4 regions of the Patulibacter defluvii genome follow, and region 4 is predicted to be linked to each of the others. Evidence: riboswitches for the same ligand, from Rfam matches in the RefSeq annotation. Region 4 holds a riboswitch; each other region holds the start of a gene.

Region 1 (4,301 bases), on a different contig from region 4:
TGACGGTGGCGTCCTGGCCGCGCTGCGCGGCGGCCTCGGCGTCGAACTCCGGCTGGCGGTAGTTCGCCGGGTCGCCGAACAGCGGGGTCTCCTCGTCGCCGTGCGCGACGCCGGCCTCGATGAACGAGTAGCGGCCCTGGAGGACGCCCTTGGCGACCTGCCGACCCTGCTCATCGTCGTTGTCGCGCAGCTCGGCGAAGAGCCGCTTGGCGCGGCGGCGGGCCTGGGTCGCGAAGGCGTCGGCCAGCTCGTCGATCGCCTCGGCGTTCTGCGGCTGCTCGCCCTTCAGGTGCTCGGCGTAGACGACCGCGGCCGAGATCGAGAACAGCTCGGCGCCGATGTCGACGATCCGGGCCAGGATCCCGGCCCGCTGCTCCAGCTTGGCGCCGTGCTTGCCCATCGCGTAGAAGGTCACGCGGGCCAGCTTGCGGGCGTTGCGCTCGACGAACCGCAGGTGGGTCGCCAGCTCGCCGAACTCGTCGAAGCTGCGCGGGTTCTGGCCCTCGCCGACGGTCAGCTGCGGGAACCACTTGGCGTAGAAGCCGCCGGCCTTGGCCGCCAGCTTCGCCTTCGTCGCGGGACCGCCGTCGCCCTCGATCAGCTCGCCGGCGATCTGCAGGTGCTGGTCGATCGCCTCGCGGGCGATCTGCAGGTGCATGATCTCCGTCGAGCCCTCGAAGATCCGGTTGATCCGCATGTCGCGGAGGGCGCGCTCCAGCGGCACGGCGCGCTCGCCGCGGGCCTTCAGCGACTCGGCGGTCTCGAAGCCGCGGCCGCCGCGGATCTGGACCGCGTCGTCGATCGCCTTCCAGGCCAGCTCGGAGCCGACCAGCTTCGCGATCGCGGCCTCGATCCGGATGTCGGAGCGCTTGGCCTCGGCCAGGCGGGTGGCGACCTCGACGACCGCCTCGGTGCCGAACGCCGTCGCGGTGATGTACGACAGCTTCTGGGCGACCTCGTCGTGCTGGCCGACCGGCTTGCCCCACTGGGCGCGCTCGGAGGCGAACTCGCGCACGACCTTCGCCGCCCACTTGGTGGCGCCGGCGCAGATCGCGGGCAGCGACAGGCGACCGGTGTTGAGGGTCTGGAGCGCGATCTTCAGCCCCTCGCCCTCCTGGCCGATCAGGTTCTCCTTCGGCACGAAGACGTTCTCGAGCCGGGTGACCGAGTTCTCGATCCCCTTCAGGCCCATGAAGCCGTTGCGGTGCTCGACCGTGACGCCCTCGGAGTGGTAGTCGAGGACGAACGCCGAGACGCCGCCGCGGCGGCCCTCGCCCTTCGGCACCCGGGCCATGATCACGACGATGTCGGCGATCGCGCCGTTGGTCGCCCACAGCTTGCGGCCGTTGAGCACGTAGCCGGAGCCGTCGGCGGTCGGGACGGCCGCGCACTGCAGGCGGGCCGGGTCGGAGCCGACGTCGGGCTCGGTCAGGAGGAAGGCGGAGATGTGGTCCTTGGCCACCTTCGGCAGCCACTGCTGCTTCTGCTCCTCGGTGCCGGCGATCATCAGCGGCTCGGCGACGCCGATCGACTGGTGGGCCGAGAGCAGGGCGCCGAGCGCGCCGTGCCAGGTGCCGGCCATCGCCATCGCGCGGCCGTAGGTCATCCGCGAGTGGCCGAGGCCGCCGTACTCCTGCGGGATCTTGATCCCGAACGCGCCCATCGCCTTGAGGCCGTCGATGACCTCGTCGGGGATCTTGGCGTCGCGCTCGATCTGGAGCGGGTCGACCTTCTCCTTCAGGAACGCCTCGAACTCGGCGAGGAACTGCTTGCCGCGCTCGGCCTTCTCCGCGTCCTCCTTGGGCAGCGGATGGATCAGGTCGAGGCGGAAGTCGCCCAGGTAGAGCTCCTTGCCGAAGGAGGGGAGGTTCCAGTCCTGCTCGCGCGCCTCCTCGGCGAACTTGCGGGACTCGGCGCTGGTCGGTTCGGTCGTCATCGGAGGCGGCTCCAGGGATGGATTGACTGGTCAGTCAACATGGAACGGTAGCGAACCGGACGGTCCTCGGCGAGTGTGGAACCACACACGCGACCGCCGGTAGGGTGGTGGCCCGGGCACACCCTCCCCTACCCCGAACGCGGCGACGCCACCCGGGCGGGTGGCGTCGAGGGTCCTGCTCGTGCGCGGGCCGGCGGCCCGCGGTGGCGGTCAGCCGCTGATCCGGCGGGCCCCCACGTAGGCGGAGCCCCAGTAGCTGTCGTTGAGCTTGTGCTCCATCACGCCGTGGGTGGTGGCGGAGATCACCGTCGTCGCGCTGGTCGCGATCCCGACGTGCGAGGCGCCGGGGCCGGCGGTCGAGAAGAAGACGAGGTCGCCCGGCTGGATGTCGGCGCGGTCGACGGCGACGCCGACCTTGAACTGCTCGAAGCTGGTCCGCGGCAGGCTGACGCCGGCCTGCTTGAAGGCCCAGACCATCAGGCCCGAGCAGTCGAAGCCGCCGGGGGCGGTGCCGCCGTTGCGGTACGGGGTGCCGATCTGGCCGCGGGCGGCGGCGATCGCGGCCGCGATCGCGCCGGCGGGGGCGGTCGGGGCCGCCTCGGTCGCGGTGCCGTCGTCGGCGGTCGCGGCCGGCGAGGCGGCGGCCATCTTCGCCTCGATCTTCTCGGCGAAGCGGAGCTTCATCGCCCGCAGCGTCTCGAGGTTCGGGCGGCCGGTGCGGGTCAGGCTCTTCTTGCCCTGGTAGCGCTTGATCGCGCTGCGGGTCCGGCTGCCGAGGGCACCGTCGGCGCGGACCTTGACCCGGCGCTGGACGCTCTTGGTCTGCGAGCGGGTCAGCTTCACCGTCTTCGTCGTCGAGACCGTGCTCGTCGGCGCCGCGGTCGGGCTCGCGGCGGCCGTGCTGGCCGTCGTGTTCGCCTGGCCGCCGGCACCGAGGCCGCCCGAAGCGGGCTGGTCGGCGAGCGCCGGGGTCGCGAGTCCGAGCGTGAGGGCGGCCGCGAGCGCGGCGCCACGGGTGAGGGGTGTCACGGGGGGGTCTGCTCTCTTTCGTCGGCCTACGGGGTTAGCTGACGGGCTGGCGCAGAAAGAGCAGCGCCTCCACCATTCGGTGGATTCGCCCCGAGCAGGACGGCCGTGCGGCCATCCCGTCCAGTGGGTCCCCCGTTCGCCGGCCTTCGTCGCCGGCGATTCGGCTCGCAGCACCGTAGCAAGGCCGTCGCCGGGAACGCGGTGGTTCCTGCCCGATCGCGCCGATTCTTCGGTTGCGAGTGGCGACGCGCCACGATGGTCGCGCCCCTGCGTGGCCCGGCCGGCGGTCCGGACCCGCTACGGTCGGTCCGCGATGCGGGGTGACCTGTACGGGCGGTTCGCCGGGATCTGCGGCGACTGCGGGTGGACCGGCCGGACCGAGGACGTCTTCGACCTGCTCTGGGACGCCTACTCCCAGCCGCACCGGCGCTACCACGACGTCGACCACCTGGATCACGTCCTGCGCGAGGTCGACCGGCTGACGCCCGACGGCGCCGGCCCCGCGGACCGGACCGCGGTGGTGCTGGCCGCGTTCTTCCACGACGTCGTCCACGACCCGCGGCGGGCCGACAACGAGCGCCGCTCGGCCGACCTCGCGCGGCGGGTGCTGGAGCAGCGCGGGGTGGCGCCGGCGACGGTCGCCGTCGTGGTCGCGGCGATCCTGGCCACCGACCCCGCCCACGACGGCGAGCGCGACCTGGTCGCCCGCTGGCTGGGCGACGCCGACCTGGCGGTGCTGGCCGGCCCCGCGCCCGACTACGACCGCTACGTCGCCCGCGTGCGGGCCGAGTACGCCCACGTGCCCGACGCGCAGTGGACGAGCGGGCGGGCCGCGGTCCTGCGACAGCTGCTCGACCGCGCGCGGCTCTTCGCCCTGCCCGGCCAGGAGCAGGCCGAGCGGGCGGCCCGCGGCAACCTGCGGCGCGAGCTGGCGGCGCTGACCGCCTAGTCTCCGTCGCGATGCCGCTCCGCCCCGCCGCCGAGGACCTGATCGCCCTCTACCGGGCCGCGGCCGCCGCGGTCGGCGAGGACCTGCCCTGGTTCGACGCCCACACCCACGTCGGCCAGAACGACCCCGACGGGCAGACCGCGACCGCCGAGGAGATCCTGGCCGGGCTCGACGCCGCCGGCCACCGGCGGGCGCTGACCTTCGCGATGCACGAGCCGGACGGCTACGGCGCCGCCAACGACGAGGTGCTGCGGGCCGCGGCGGCCTCGGACGGGCGGCTGCTGGCGCTGGCGCGGGTGGCGCCGACGGTCGACGGGGCCCTCGACGAGGCCCGCCGCTGCCTCGACGCGGGGGCGCGCGGGTTCAAGCTCCACCCCCGCAGCGACG
Region 2 (4,301 bases), on a different contig from region 4:
ACGACCCCGCGGCGTTCAGGCGCTTGATCGACCAGTCGCTCGAGGACCTGCGGTCGGTCACCGCGGGCTGACGGGTCGGCGTCCGGGGCGACCCCAGCAGCAAGAAAGGCCTCCATCTGGAGGCCTTTCCGCAGCGCGCCCGAAAGGATTCGAACCTTTGACCTTCGGTTCCGTAGACCGACGCTCTATCCAGCTGAGCTACGGGCGCAACGGCGGTGCAGTCTAGCGGGCGCGGCGAGCGGGTGCGTGGAGACCCGCCGGTCGGGGGAGCGGCGGCGGGGCCGTTCCCGCTACGGTGGCGACAGGACGTGCGCCTCCCGCCGTGCCGAGCGGGCGCCAGCGCGTTTCGAACCCCCCGTTCCCCCCGATCTCGGTCGCCCCGGCCGTGGTCGCGCCGGTGCGCACGGGCCTCGCGGCGCTGCGACATGCGTCGAGGACCGCCCGCCGCCCGTGCGCCTCCGCCCGTGGGCGGACGACTACGTCATCGATGCCCCATCTCCGCTCGGCGCTGCTGCTGGTGCTCGCCGCCCTCGCCCTCGCCGTCGCGCTCCGCGGCGGTCCGGCGCTCGCCCCCGCGACGGCCGACGCCGCCCGCCCGCTGCCGGGCTACGTTGGGGCCGTGCGGTTCGGGGTCTATCCGGGCGGCGACGCGGGCGGCACCGACGGCGTCCTCCGCGCCCAGGCCGTCGACCCGGGGCGACGGCTGGCGATGATCCGCGGCCTCCGCGCCGGCCGCCGGGACTTCGTGCTCCACGAGTACGCCGCCTTCCACGACGCCGGCTCGTTCGCCGCCGCCGTGCCCCACGTCGACCAGGTCCTGCGCGACGCCGCCGCCACCGGCTGCCAGGTCGAGCTGGTCCTCCGCTACCAGCCCAGCGACCGCGAGCCGGCCCACGCCGTGCCCGCCTACCTCGAGTTCGTCCGCCAGGTCGCTCGCACCTACGGGCCCCGCCGCGAGCTGGTCGGCCTGCAGATCACCAACGAGGCGAACGTCGTCGGCGCCCCGGCCGCCGCCGACGGCGACTACCCCGGCGTCGCCCAGGCCCTCGTCGAGGGAGTCGCCACCGCCGCCGCCGAGCGCGACCGGCTCGGCCACCGCCACCTGGCGATCGGCTTCAACGCCGCCCACGACCTGCGCGGCCACGACTTCTGGACCGGCCTCCGACGCAGCGGCGGCCCCGCCTTCGCCCGCGCCGTCGACTACGTCGGCCTCGACGTCTACCCCGGCACCTGGCCGACCCCGGCCCGGCGTCCGCCCTCGTCGCACGCGGTCCGCACCACCGTCCGCCGCTCGCTCGCCCGCCTGCGCGCCAACATGCGCCGCGCCGGCCTCGGCCGACGGGTCGCGGTGCACGTCTCGGAGAACGGCTATCCGACCGGCCCCGGCCGCAGCGAACGGACCCAGGCGCGGGTACTGCGGGCCTCGGTCGCCGCCGTGCTCGGCGCTCGCCGCCGCTACGGGGTCAGCGACTACCGCTGGTTCGACCTCCGCGACGCCGACTCCGGCTCGGCCGACTTCCAGAGCCGCTACGGCCTGCTGCGCGACGACCTCTCTCCGAAGCCGGCCTTCGCGGCCCTGCGCGCGCTCGTCGCCCGCCACGGGTGAGCCCCGATCGCCCGTCGCTGGCGGGACCGGCTCGCGACCCGCTAGACCTCGTCGCATGAGCCTGACCCTCGGCGACGGACCGCTGGCGGGAGCGCCCGGCGGTCGCTTCAACTTCGACCTGCGGGCGGCCAGCCCCGCCCACCAGCTCTACCTGCAGCCCTACGGCCCGCGGGTGCGGGCGGTCGTCGGCGGCGAGTTGGTCCTCGACAGCGACCGCGCGCAGCTGCTCTACGAGACCGGCATCCCGCCGCGGATCTACGCCCCGTTCGAGGACTACCGCGGCGACCTGATGACCCGCACCGCGACCACCACCCACTGCCCCTTCAAGGGCGACGCCTCGTACTGGTCGCTGAACGCCGGCGGGCAGGTCGTCGAGGACGCGATCTGGGCCTACGAGGACCCACAGCCCGCCGCTCCCTGGCTGCGCGGCCTGGCTGCCCTCTACCCGGAGAAGGTCGAGGCCTGGTTCGCCGAGCAGGACCGGATCGTCGGCCACCTGCGCGACCCCTACCACCGGGTCGACGTCCACGACGGATCGCGGTCGGTCGAGGTCCGGATCGGCGGCACCGTGGTCGCCCGCAGCGTGCGGCCGAAGCTGCTCTTCGAGACCGGCCTGCCGCCGCGGGTCTACGTCCCGGCCGCCGACGTCGATCCGGGAGCGGTGGCGCCGGGCTCGGGCCTGCGGACGATCTGCCCCTACAAGGGCGAGGCGTCGTACTGGACGGTCGCGGGCGTCGAGGACGTCGCCTGGAGCTACGAGACGCCGCTCGCCGAGGCGGCCCGGATCCAGACCCACCTGGCCTTCGACGACGGCCGCGAGGACGTCGAGGTGGTCGTCGACTGAGGCACCTCAAGGCCCGATGAACGTTTCCTCAAGTGCTGCAATCCGCGTTGCGGGTGCGCTACGGTGCTCTGCGGATTCAACGGCCGAACCGCGCGCCCGATGCGCGCGGGCGGGGGAACCAACCGCGGTCGTCACGACCGCTGGGGCGAATCGCCGCAAGGCGTAGCGCAGCTCCTGGAGCGCGAGCCCGTCAGCTCACCCCGCAGGCCACCGACAGGAGGAATGCCGGAGTGACCGGACAGCAGCGCGACCTCGTGCGCGACGACCTGTGGCAGGCGTCCCACGAGCGCTCCCGACAGCGTCGCCAGCGGGCGATCCGTGGTACCTCAGCGTCCGAGCCCTCGCGCCTGGCGCGGCGGTTGGAGGCGACGGCGGCGCGCCCGACCCACACCGCGACCGCGATCGATCTGGGGCCGAACGGCGTCGCCTCGGCCCTGGCCGCGGCCGGCGTTCCGGCGAGCACCGGTGTCGGAGGCCGCGACTTGGCCGATCCGAGCCTCTGGCAGCGCTCGACGGTCTGGGCGCGCGAGCGGCGGATCAGCGTCCCGATCCAGCGGGCGCGCGAGCGGCGCCGGCGCAAGATGGCGATGGCGATGAGCGTGGCGATGGTCGGCTCGACCACCGGTCCCGCCGTCAGCGGTGCGATCGCCGCCGGGGCGACCGGCGACACCGCGACCACGACGACCGATGGCTCGGCCACCACCAGCGGTCGGATCGCCGGGCCGATCAGCGACGAGGGCCGGACGCGCTCGATCCTGGTCGCGGGCGCGACCGGGCAGGACGTGCGCGAGGCCCAGCAGCGGCTCGGCGTCCACGTCGACGGGGTCTACGGCGAGCGGACGGTGCGGGCGGTGGAGCGCTTCCAGCGCCAGCGCGGCCTGCAGGTCGACGGGGTCCTCGGGCCGCAGACCTGGACGGCGCTGCTCAGCACCCAGCAGGCGTCGGTCCGCGGCGCGGGTGCGGGCGGCTCGTCGCTGAAGGTCGTGGCGGCGCGGACCAGCGCCGACGGCGGGCAGGACCTGGTCCTCGTCGGCCCGAGCGAGCGGGCGGCGACGACCCGTACCGCGGCCCTGACCGACGACGATCGGTCGCCGTCGAGCACCGCGGCGAGCGACGAGGCGGCGGCCACGTCCGACTCGGGCTCGGGGTCGGATTCCGGGACGGGTTCCGGTTCGGGTTCGGGGGCGGGCTCCAGCTCCAGCGACGGAGCGGCATCGACGGCGACCGGCGACGGTGGGTCGAAGGACGCGGCGAAGAGCACCGGCGGCGGCGAGACGTCGAGCGACCGCGAGGCGTCCCCCAAGGCCGACACCCCGACCGACACGGGCAGCGGATCGTCCTCGACCGGGTCGACCAGCGGGACGGCCAAGCCGATCAGCGGCACGGTCACCTCGCCCTACGGCGCGCGGTGGGGCCGGCAGCACGCGGGCATGGACATCGCCGCGGCGATCGGCACCCCGATCAAGGCCTACGCGGCGGGCACGGTGGCGTTCAGCGGCACCCAGTCCGGCTACGGCAACATCGTCTGCGTCGACCACGGCGACGGGCTGCAGACCTGCTACGCCCACATGTCGAAGAACGCGGTCCGCCAGGGCGCCAAGGTCCAGGCGGGCGACGTCGTCGGCTACGTCGGGATGACGGGCCGCACCACCGGCCCGCACCTGCACTTCGAGGTCCGCAAGAACGGCAAGGCGGTCGATCCGGCGCCGTACTACAGCGGTGCCGGCAAGGCCAGCTCGCGCAGCACCACGACGGCCGGTAGCGGCAGCACGACGACCAAGACCGCGGCGAAGACCACCAGCGGGACCCAGCTCCAGAAGGCCAGCGCTCGCACCAGCAGCGCCGCGCTCG
Region 3 (4,301 bases), on a different contig from region 4:
GTCCCTTCCCCCACGGTGCTGATCCTACGGTCGGTCGCGGCGGCGTGGCCGGTCGCGCTCGCGCGGGAACGCCGAAGGCCGCCCGATCCGGACGGCCTCCGGGGCACCACGGACGATCAGGCGGCCCGCAGCTGGCGGGACTCCTCCATCGAACCGTCGACGGGGACGTCACCGGCGATGTTGACCAGCGCGGAGAAGACCTCGACCGAGCCGTAGGCGATCGCCTCGAGCAGCTCCTCCTCGGTCCAGCCCAGCTCCAGCGCCTCCTCCTGGAGGGCGGCCGGGGGCTGGCTGCGACGCTGGAGCAGGTGGCCGACGTAGCGCAGGAGCACGTCCTGCTTCTCGTCGGCCGAGCGGAACTCGCGGGCCAGCTGGACCTCGTCGATGCCGAGGCCGGCGATCCGCGCGGTGCGGCTGTGCATCTTGATCCCCGGCGCCGAGCGGAAGTGCTCGGCGACGGCGAGCGACAGCCGCTCCTTGGTCTGGGTGTCGAGCACGCCGTGACGCAGCTCGTTGCGGAAGCGGGCGTATCCGCGGAGCGCGGCCGGCGAACCCGCGAGCACCCCGACCAGGTTCGGCAGCTGACCGGCCGAGTGCAGCGCCCCCTTCAGGACCGGGAGCGACCCCTCGGGGGCCGACAGGTCGTCGTGGATGGTGAAACGGCTCATCGCGTTGGGCATGCGCGACCTTCCAGCGGGATCTTTATTCGTACTTCATCAAGTGAAGTGGCTTACCGATGATTAGTGTAGGCACCGGATCGCTGGTATGCAAGTACCCAAGCGCGCCAGATATCACACAGGCCGACTGAGATCTGCCGCAGGCCGGTGGGAGCAGCGTTCGCGGCCGTCGCGAGCCCGGGCGAGCGGGCCGTTCGGGGACGGCGGAGCGGACGGGCGAGCGCCGTCGGTTCGAGGAAGCCTCCCCCGTGAGCGGGAGGCCGAGGAAGGCGACCGGCGGCTAGCGGCCGGCGGTCAGCGCGTGGTGCACGACGGCGGCGTCCGACGTGGTCGCGGCGGCGAGCACGAGGAACAGGCCGAGCAGCGCGGCGTAGAGGAGCAGCTTCTCCGGTCGGGCGACCGGGCTGCTGGTGCGACGGCGGGCCGGCCGACGGTTGCCGGGGCGACGGGCGACGTCGGATCCGGGGCGGGCCCCGGCGGGGACCTCGCGCGAGCGCTCCCGGGCGCGGCGGTGCCGCTCGCGCTCGATCCGGTGACGCTCGTCGCCGCGCTCCTCGTTGCTGAAGGGCGACTCGTCGACCCACTGGTACTCGACCGCATCGGGCCGGCGCTGGCGGGCCCGACGCTGCTGGGCCGCGGCCCGGGCGGCGGCGGCACGGCGGCGGCGCGCAGCGGCGGACGCCCCACGCTCGTCGTCGTAGCGCGAAGGGGTGCGCTCGTCGAGGACTCGTCGGCGCGGCGCGCTGTGACGGTAGTCCTGCGCGTCAGCCCACCAGGGTTCGTCGCGGTCGTTCGCCATGATCGGTCGGTTCTCCAGCAGCGCTTACGGGGTTAGCTGTCGGACTCGCGCTGGAGTGCGCTACGGCCGTCAGGCCGATTCGCCCCAATACATGGGTCCCCCGCTTTCCGGACGCCGGCGGCAGGCGTGGTTCCGGAAATTCAGCGTTGCGGGCAGGATAGCAGCGTCGCCGGCGACTGCACAACGCGTTCGCCGTCGAGGGCCTTCTGCACGATTCCTTGCAGGAGCAGGAAGTTCTTGTGTATCGCCCCTGTTCCGTGGCACGTACGCGCGCGCACGCGGCGCGCGTGGCGCCCCCGGGAACCGGTGGTGGCGACGCCATCCTGCGGCGCGATCGGCGGCTCAGCGGCGCCCGCCCCTCCCGCGACCGAAGTGCATGACGTTCGGGGCCACCGGCCGGAAGCCGCCGGGCCGCGGGGCGACCCCGCCGCCGACCGCGATCAGTTCCGGCTCCTCCTCCGCCTGCCGGGCGCGCTGCTCCAGCTGCTCGGGGCTCAGCGTCCGCAGGGTGCGGACGGTCGCCGCGGTGTCCTCGGTCAGCTCGTCGAGCGCCCGGATCCGCCGCACCAGCACGTTGATCTGGCCGCCGCCCGCCGGCAGCTTCTCCAGCCGCCCCTCGGCGACGACCAGCGGCTCGGTCCGGACCGCCTGCCGGTCGCGCAGGTAGACCTCCGGCGGGACGACCAGGTTGATCGTGCCCTCCTCGTCCTCCAGCAGCAGGAAGACGACGCCCTTGGCGCTGCCGGGCCGCTGGCGGGCCAGGACCAGGCCGGCGACCTGGACGCTGCGCCCGTGCCGCAGCTCCTTCAGCTGCTCGCTGATCGTGACCCCGCGGGGCTCGACCTGGTTGCGCAGCAGCCGCATCGGGTGCGGTCCCGCGGTCAGGCCGGTGGTGGCGTAGTCGGCGATCAGTCGCTCCCACGGCGTCATCTCCGCCAGCTGCGGGTCGCGGGCGGCCGGCGCCGCCTCCAGCTCGAGCGCCAGCTGGGTGCCGGAGCGCACCCGCCGCCCCGGGTTCAGCAACCCCAGCTGCCAGAGCGCCGCCCGTCGCCGACGGGCCTCCGGCACCGAACCCTCACCGTCGACTCCAGCCTGACCCACGAGCTCGTCGCAGGCCCCGGCCCAGGCCAGCTGCTCGAGCGACCCGATGCTCGTCCCCAGCCGCGTGACGAGGTCGCCGATCGAGCGCCACGGGCCGTGCGCGCGCCGCTCCTCGACCAGCGCCGCGACCTCGTGGCGGTGGACGCCCTTGACGTAGCCCAGCCCGAGCCGGATCGCCCCGTCGGCGGTGGTGGTGCACTCGGCGTCGCTGTGGCGGACGTCGGGCGGCCGGACCTCGATCCCTCGCCGGTCGGCCTCGTGGATCAGCGCGTCCGGCGGGTAGAAGCCCATCGGCTGCTCGTTCAGCAGCGCGCAGAGGAACTCCAGCGGCCGGTGAACCCGCAGCCAGGTCGACTGGTACGCCAGCAGGCCGAAGGCGACCGCGTGGGCCTTGGGGAAGCCGAAGCCGGAGAAGCCCTTGACCATCCCCCACACGTGCTCGGCCAGCTCGGGCGTGACGTCGTCGTGGGTGCGGATCGCCCCCTGCACGAACGCCTCGTGCTGCTCCTCCATCGCTTCCTCCGAGCGCTTGCGGCTCATCGCTCGCCGCACGCCCTCGGCCCGGCCGGGGCTGAAGCCGGCGAACTTCTGCGCGATCTCCACCACCTGGTCCTGGAAGAGGATCGTGCCGAGGGTCTGCCGCAGCGGCTCCTCCAGCGACGGGTGGAGGACCGGCACCCGGAAGCGCTGGGCCTCGGGCACGCCGCGTTCCTCCTCGTCCCGGAGCCGCTGCTTGCGCTCGATGTAGGGGTTGACCGCTCCGCCCTGGATCGGCCCGGGACGGACGATCGCCACCTGGATCGTCAGGTCCTCCAGCGTCCGCGGGCGGGTCCGCAGCAGCGAGCCCATCTGGGCCCGGCTCTCGATCTGGAAGACCCCGGTCGTGTCCGCCTTCTGGATCGCCTCGTACGTCTCCTCGTCGTCGAGCGGGACCCGGGCCAGGTCGAACGGCTGCTCCTGGTCGGGACGGGCGGAGATCAGCTCGACGCAGCGTTCGACGCAGGAGAGCATCCCCAGGCCGAGCAGGTCGATCTTCGCGAAGCCCGCGTCGGAGCAGGAGTCCTTGTCCCACATGATCATCTGCCGGCCCTCCATCGCGGAGGGAACGACCGGGCAGCAGTCGATCAGCGGCTGGGTCGAGATGATCATCCCGCCGGGGTGCTGCGAGAGGTGGCGCGGGAGCCCGTGGGCCATCGAGGCCAGCCGCGCCAGCCACGCCCAGCGGCCCGGCAGCCCGCGGCCCGGGTCCTCCTCGAGCGGCCGCCACGGCGGCTCCATCCCGGGCGCGACCGGCGCCGGCGGCCCGAGCGCGATCGGCTCGCGCGGCGGCGAGGAGCCTTCGTCGTGGAGCGGGGCGTCGGCGTGCGGGACGCCGCCGTCGAGCCGCAGCCCGAGGGCGGCGGCGATGTCCTCGGCCACGCTCCGCCCCGACCAGCCCTCGGACCCGCGGGCGACCCGCTCCAGCTCGACCGCCGGCAGCCCGAGCGCCATCCCCAGGTCGCGGATCGCGCCGCGGGCGCGGTAGGTCGGGAAGGCGGCCACCAGCGCCGCCCGCTCCTGCCCGTAGCGCTGGTTGACGCGCGGGATCAGGACCTCGCGGATGTCGCGCGGGAAGTCGAGGTCGATGTCGGGCAGCGTCTGCTGCAGGTCCGCGTGGAGGAAGCGCCCGATCGAGAGGTCGTTGGCGATCGGGTCGACGTGCGAGAGCCCGGTCAGGTAGCAGA
Region 4 (4,301 bases):
CTGACCGAACTCGGACTCCTCCTCGTCGCCGACCGGCTTCTCGAGCGAGACCGGGGCCTGGGCCGAGCGCTTGATCGACTCGACCTCCTCGGGGTCGATGCCGGTGACCTCGGCGATCTCGTCCGGCGTCGGCTCACGGCCCAGCTCGGTGACCAGCTTGCGCTCGGCGCGGCCGATCTTGTTCAGCTTCTCGACGACGTGGACCGGGATCCGGATCGTCCGCGCCTTGTCGGCCAGGGCGCGGGCGATCGCCTGGCGGATCCACCAGGTCGCGTAGGTGGAGAACTTGAACCCCTTGCGGTAGTCGAACTTCTCCGCCGCACGCACGAGGCCCAGCGTGCCCTCCTGGATCAGGTCGAGGAAGGGCAGGCCCTGGTTGCGGTAGTTCTTGGCGATCGAGACGACCAGGCGCAGGTTCGACTCGACCATCTTCTGCTTGGCGTCGAGGTCGCCGCGCTCGATCCGCTTGGCGAGGTCGACCTCTTCGGCCGCGGTCAGCAGCCGGACCTTGCCGATGTCCTTGAGGAACAGCTGGAGGCTGTCCGTCGTCATGTCGGGACGGAGGTCCAGCGGCGTGGCCTGGCGCTTCTTGCGGCCACGCTTGTCGGGCGCGCGCTCGACCTGCGTGGCGCTGTGGGCGGGATCGATCTCGTCGACGAGCTCGATCTCGCTCTTCTCGAGGTAGGTGTTCAGGTCCTCGACGTCGGACTCGTCGAAGTCGAGCTCGGAGATGGCCTTCTGCACCTCCGCGTGCGTGAGCACCCCGAGCGTCTGGCCCCGATGGACCAGCGTCTTGACCTCTTCGAGTTCCTGGAGTTCGACTGCAGACATATAGGGAGGCGTCTCTTCGGCGCTCCGCCGGGAGACGGCGGAGGCAGTGGCAAAGCAGTGAGGAGTGCGCGTCGGCCGAAGCAGAGGTGCGGGCAACAGCGGCCCAGGCTACCGACAGCGTCCCTTCATTCTAACAGGCTGCCGTCGCACATCTACACGCGTAAAGCGCCAAGATGCGCGCGCGGCGAGGCCCGTCGAACTCCTATACACCGCAGAACGGGAAAAGGTGCACTCGCGCGTCGATTGCGCGACGATTCGCCGACGATGGCCGACGCGAAGCCCGATCAGGACCCGCCCGCGACCGACGGCGTCCTCGGCAACCTGCCCGCCAGCCGGCCCCAGCGACGGAGCGCCCGGCGGGCCCCGTCGGGCACGGCGAAGGCGGCGCCGAAGGCCCGGACGGCGACCGCCAAGCCGAAGGCCACGAGCGCGAAGACGACCGCCAAGGCCGGCGCCGGCACCCGCGCGAAGGCCCCGGCCAAGGCCGCCCCGAAGCGGGCCGCCGCGGCCAAGGCGACCACCAAGCCGGCCGCGGGCGCCAAGCCGAAGCGGGCCGCACCCCAGGCGGCCCCCGCCCCCACCGCGAGCTCCGGCGCCGACCGCGCGCGGCCGGTCCCGAAGGCGCCGCGCTCCGGCTGGGCGACGCCGGAGCCGACCCCGTCGCCGAAGGACCAGGCCCTGCGCGACGTGCTCGACGCGGTCGGCGCGGTCGCCAACCGCGGCGAGTCGATCGTCCGCGGCGTGCTCCGCCGGATCACGCCGCGCTGACACCGTACCCATCGACGGCCCGCGCCGGGAGCCCGCGACGGCGACCTGGCGCGCCGCGATCGATGTGCCATAATCCTGCCCGCCGAGCTCCCGACGACCGGTTCGTCGGGGGGCGGGGGAACCACTGCGGCCGGCCCGGAAGGGCGGCCGCTGGGGCGAATCGGGTCGATTTCGATCCGTAGCGCACTCGTTCAGCGCGAGCCCGACAGCTCACCCCGTAGGCGCAGAACGAGACCAACAGGATCACGTGATCGCCCGCAACTTCGCGCGCCGCGCTGCCGTCATCGGCCTGCTCGCGGTACCCGCGCTCCTTCCCGCCACGGCCCTGGCCGCCGACGGCACCGGTGGCCTGACGCTCGAGAGCGCCGCGGCCGCCGCCGCCGCGCCGGCCGACACCAGCGCGGACCTCTCCGGCGCCGGCACCTGGTCGGCCAGCCCGTCCACCGTCGTCGGCCGCCCGGTCCAGATCGCCGGCAGCTTCGACCGCGACCTCGCCGGCCGCTACGTGCGGGTCGAGCGGGTGGACCCGAAGGGCGTCTGGCGCCGGGCCGCGATCGCCAAGATCCGCAGCAACGGCAAGTTCCGCGCCAACTGGCGGACCCGCGCGATCCGCTACCACGAGCTGCGCGTGCTGCTGACCGGCCAGGCCGACGCCCGCAAGGCCCGCACCGCCACCGTCGGCGACGCCAACAGCGCCGACACCGTCAAGGTCGTCGTGCTCGCCAAGGCCCGCGCCACCTGGTACGGCCCCGGCTTCTACGGCCGCAAGACCGCCTGCGGCACGACGCTGACGCAGAGCACCGTCGGCGTCGCCCACCGCACCCTCCCCTGCGGCACGCAGGTGGAGATCCGCCGCGGCGGCGAGAGCTTCGTCGTCCCGGTCATCGATCGCGGCCCGTTCGCCAACGGCGCCACCTTCGACCTGACCAAGAACCTGGCCGACGACCTCGGCGTGACCGGCGTCGACGCGGTCCAGTACGTGGTCCGGGCCGACCTCAAGCGCCTCGCCACGCCGCAGAACGCGCCGGCCGCGCGCTGAGCCTCGATCCGCCGTCCCCGCGGGCTCGGATAGGGTCCGCGCCGTGAAGCGTCCGTGCCCCGCCGTCGCGGGGCACGCGCCGTCCAGCCCCGTGTTCCCCGACCGATCGCCGAGAACGAGAGCATGATCACCACGCCCGACCGCACGCTCGCGATGGAGCTCGTCCGCACCACCGAGGCGGCCGCCCTGGCGGCGTCGCGCCTGGCCGGTCGCGGCGACAAGATCGCCGCCGACCAGGCCGCCGTCGACGGCATGCGCCACGTCCTCGACACCGTCGCGATGGACGGCATCGTCGTGATCGGCGAGGGCGAGAAGGACGAGGCGCCGATGCTCTACAACGGCGAGCGCGTCGGCAACGGCGACGGTCCCCAGGTCGACATCGCCGTCGACCCGCTGGAGGGCACGACGCTGACCGCCAAGGGCCAGCCGAACGCGCTCGCGGTGATCGCGATCGCCCCCCGCGGCTCGATGTTCGACCCGGGCCCCTGCGTCTACATGGAGAAGCTGGCCGGCGGCCGCGACATCGGCGACCTGCTCGACCTCGACCGCCCGCTGGTGGAGACCGTCGGCCTGATCGCCGAGCGGCGGCAGAAGGACATCAGCGAGGTGCTGATGATCACCCTCGACCGCCCGCGCCACGAGCAGCAGATCGAGGCCGTCCGCGCCGCCGGGGCCAAGGTCCGCCTGATCTCGGACGGCGACGTCGCCGGCTCGCTGCTGGCGGTGATGAGCGACTCCGCCGTCGACTTCCTGTGGGGCGTCGGCGGCACGCCGGAGGGCGTGATCTCGGCCGCGGCGATCAAGTGCCTCGGCGGCGCGATCGTCGGTCGCCTCTGGCCGCGCAACGACGAGGAGCGGCAGGCGGCGATCGCCGGCGGCTACGACCTCGATCGCCAGCTGACCCAGGACACGCTGGTGAACGCCGAGCAGTGCCTCTTCTCGGCCACCGGCGTCACCGACGGCGAGTTGCTGCAGGGCGTCCGCCGCCGTGCCCAGGGCGGCGCCACCACCGAGTCGGTGGTGATGCGGGCCGGGTCGGACACGATCCGCCGCGTCCACGCCCAGCACCGGCCGGAGAAGCTGGCCAGCATGCCGGGCGCCGGTCCCGGCTTCGCGATCTCCTAGCGCTGGCGCACCCACTCCGCGAGCAGCGGGTCGACGACGGCGATCGCCCCGCGATCGCCGTCGCGCTGCAGGTGGCCCTGGTCGACCAGCCGCTCGGCGGCGTTGTTGAGCGTCGAGCGGGCGACCCCGTGCGACGCCGCCAGCGCCGTCGACGAGGGCGCGACGCCGTCCGCGATCGCCGCCAGGACCGCCCGCTCGTTGGCGTCGAGGCCGTTCCACATCGCCCGCAGGCCGGCGGCGGTCTGGGCGATCGCCTCGTCGATCACCTCGCGGGCGACGGCGGGCGTGCCGGGCTGGCCGTCGGCCAGCCGCTCGGCCAGCAGGTAAGCCAGCAGCATCGTCCGCTGGGGGTGCCCGGCGGCGAACGCCACCAGCTCCCCGAGCGCCAGGCCCGGGTCGAGGCCCTCGTCGCCGTAGCGCGCGGCCAGCTCGGCGGCGACGTCCGCGAGCGGGAGCGGTCCCAGCGTCAGCGGCGTCGCCTGGCCGAACAGCGGCCGGGCCCGGGCCTCGAACAGCTCGCGCATCATCGACGGCTCGG

The links. Region 4 has a riboswitch for cyclic di-AMP ahead of SH587_RS09790 (septal ring lytic transglycosylase RlpA family protein). Riboswitches for the same ligand answer to the same signal wherever they lie in the genome.
Region 1: linked by a shared signal. The riboswitch ahead of SH587_RS12320 (NlpC/P60 family protein) and the one ahead of SH587_RS09790 (septal ring lytic transglycosylase RlpA family protein) in region 4 are both predicted to bind cyclic di-AMP.
Region 2: linked by a shared signal. The riboswitch ahead of SH587_RS18065 (peptidoglycan DD-metalloendopeptidase family protein) and the one ahead of SH587_RS09790 (septal ring lytic transglycosylase RlpA family protein) in region 4 are both predicted to bind cyclic di-AMP.
Region 3: linked by a shared signal. The riboswitch ahead of SH587_RS06415 (hypothetical protein) and the one ahead of SH587_RS09790 (septal ring lytic transglycosylase RlpA family protein) in region 4 are both predicted to bind cyclic di-AMP.

What each region holds. Positions count from the first base shown of each region.
Region 1 covers NZ_JAWZSQ010000010.1:78,373-82,673, forward strand. Annotated here, with positions in the region: gene SH587_RS12315 (acyl-CoA dehydrogenase family protein) at 1-1,936, opposite strand, end outside; gene SH587_RS12320 (NlpC/P60 family protein) at 2,147-2,965, opposite strand; cyclic di-AMP (ydaO/yuaA leader) riboswitch at 2,974-3,141, opposite strand; gene SH587_RS12325 (HD domain-containing protein) at 3,279-3,914, shown strand; gene SH587_RS12330 (amidohydrolase family protein) at 3,926-4,301, shown strand, end outside.
Region 2 covers NZ_JAWZSQ010000020.1:263-4,563, reverse strand. Annotated here, with positions in the region: gene SH587_RS18085 (TetR/AcrR family transcriptional regulator) at 1-71, shown strand, start outside; tRNA gene SH587_RS18080 (tRNA-Arg) at 135-208, opposite strand; gene SH587_RS18075 (glycoside hydrolase family protein) at 488-1,606, shown strand; gene SH587_RS18070 (DUF427 domain-containing protein) at 1,662-2,450, shown strand; cyclic di-AMP (ydaO/yuaA leader) riboswitch at 2,522-2,675, shown strand; partial or broken gene SH587_RS18065 (peptidoglycan DD-metalloendopeptidase family protein) at 2,681-4,301, shown strand, end outside.
Region 3 covers NZ_JAWZSQ010000004.1:176,680-180,980, forward strand. Annotated here, with positions in the region: gene SH587_RS06410 (carboxymuconolactone decarboxylase family protein) at 117-668, opposite strand; gene SH587_RS06415 (hypothetical protein) at 958-1,476, opposite strand; cyclic di-AMP (ydaO/yuaA leader) riboswitch at 1,483-1,632, opposite strand; gene SH587_RS06420 (DNA polymerase III subunit alpha) at 1,819-4,301, opposite strand, start outside.
Region 4 covers NZ_JAWZSQ010000007.1:149,114-153,414, forward strand. Annotated here, with positions in the region: gene SH587_RS09780 (sigma-70 family RNA polymerase sigma factor) at 1-831, opposite strand, end outside; gene SH587_RS09785 (hypothetical protein) at 1,096-1,599, shown strand; cyclic di-AMP (ydaO/yuaA leader) riboswitch at 1,670-1,837, shown strand; gene SH587_RS09790 (septal ring lytic transglycosylase RlpA family protein) at 1,847-2,638, shown strand; gene glpX (class II fructose-bisphosphatase) at 2,762-3,763, shown strand; gene SH587_RS09800 (AAA family ATPase) at 3,760-4,301, opposite strand, start outside.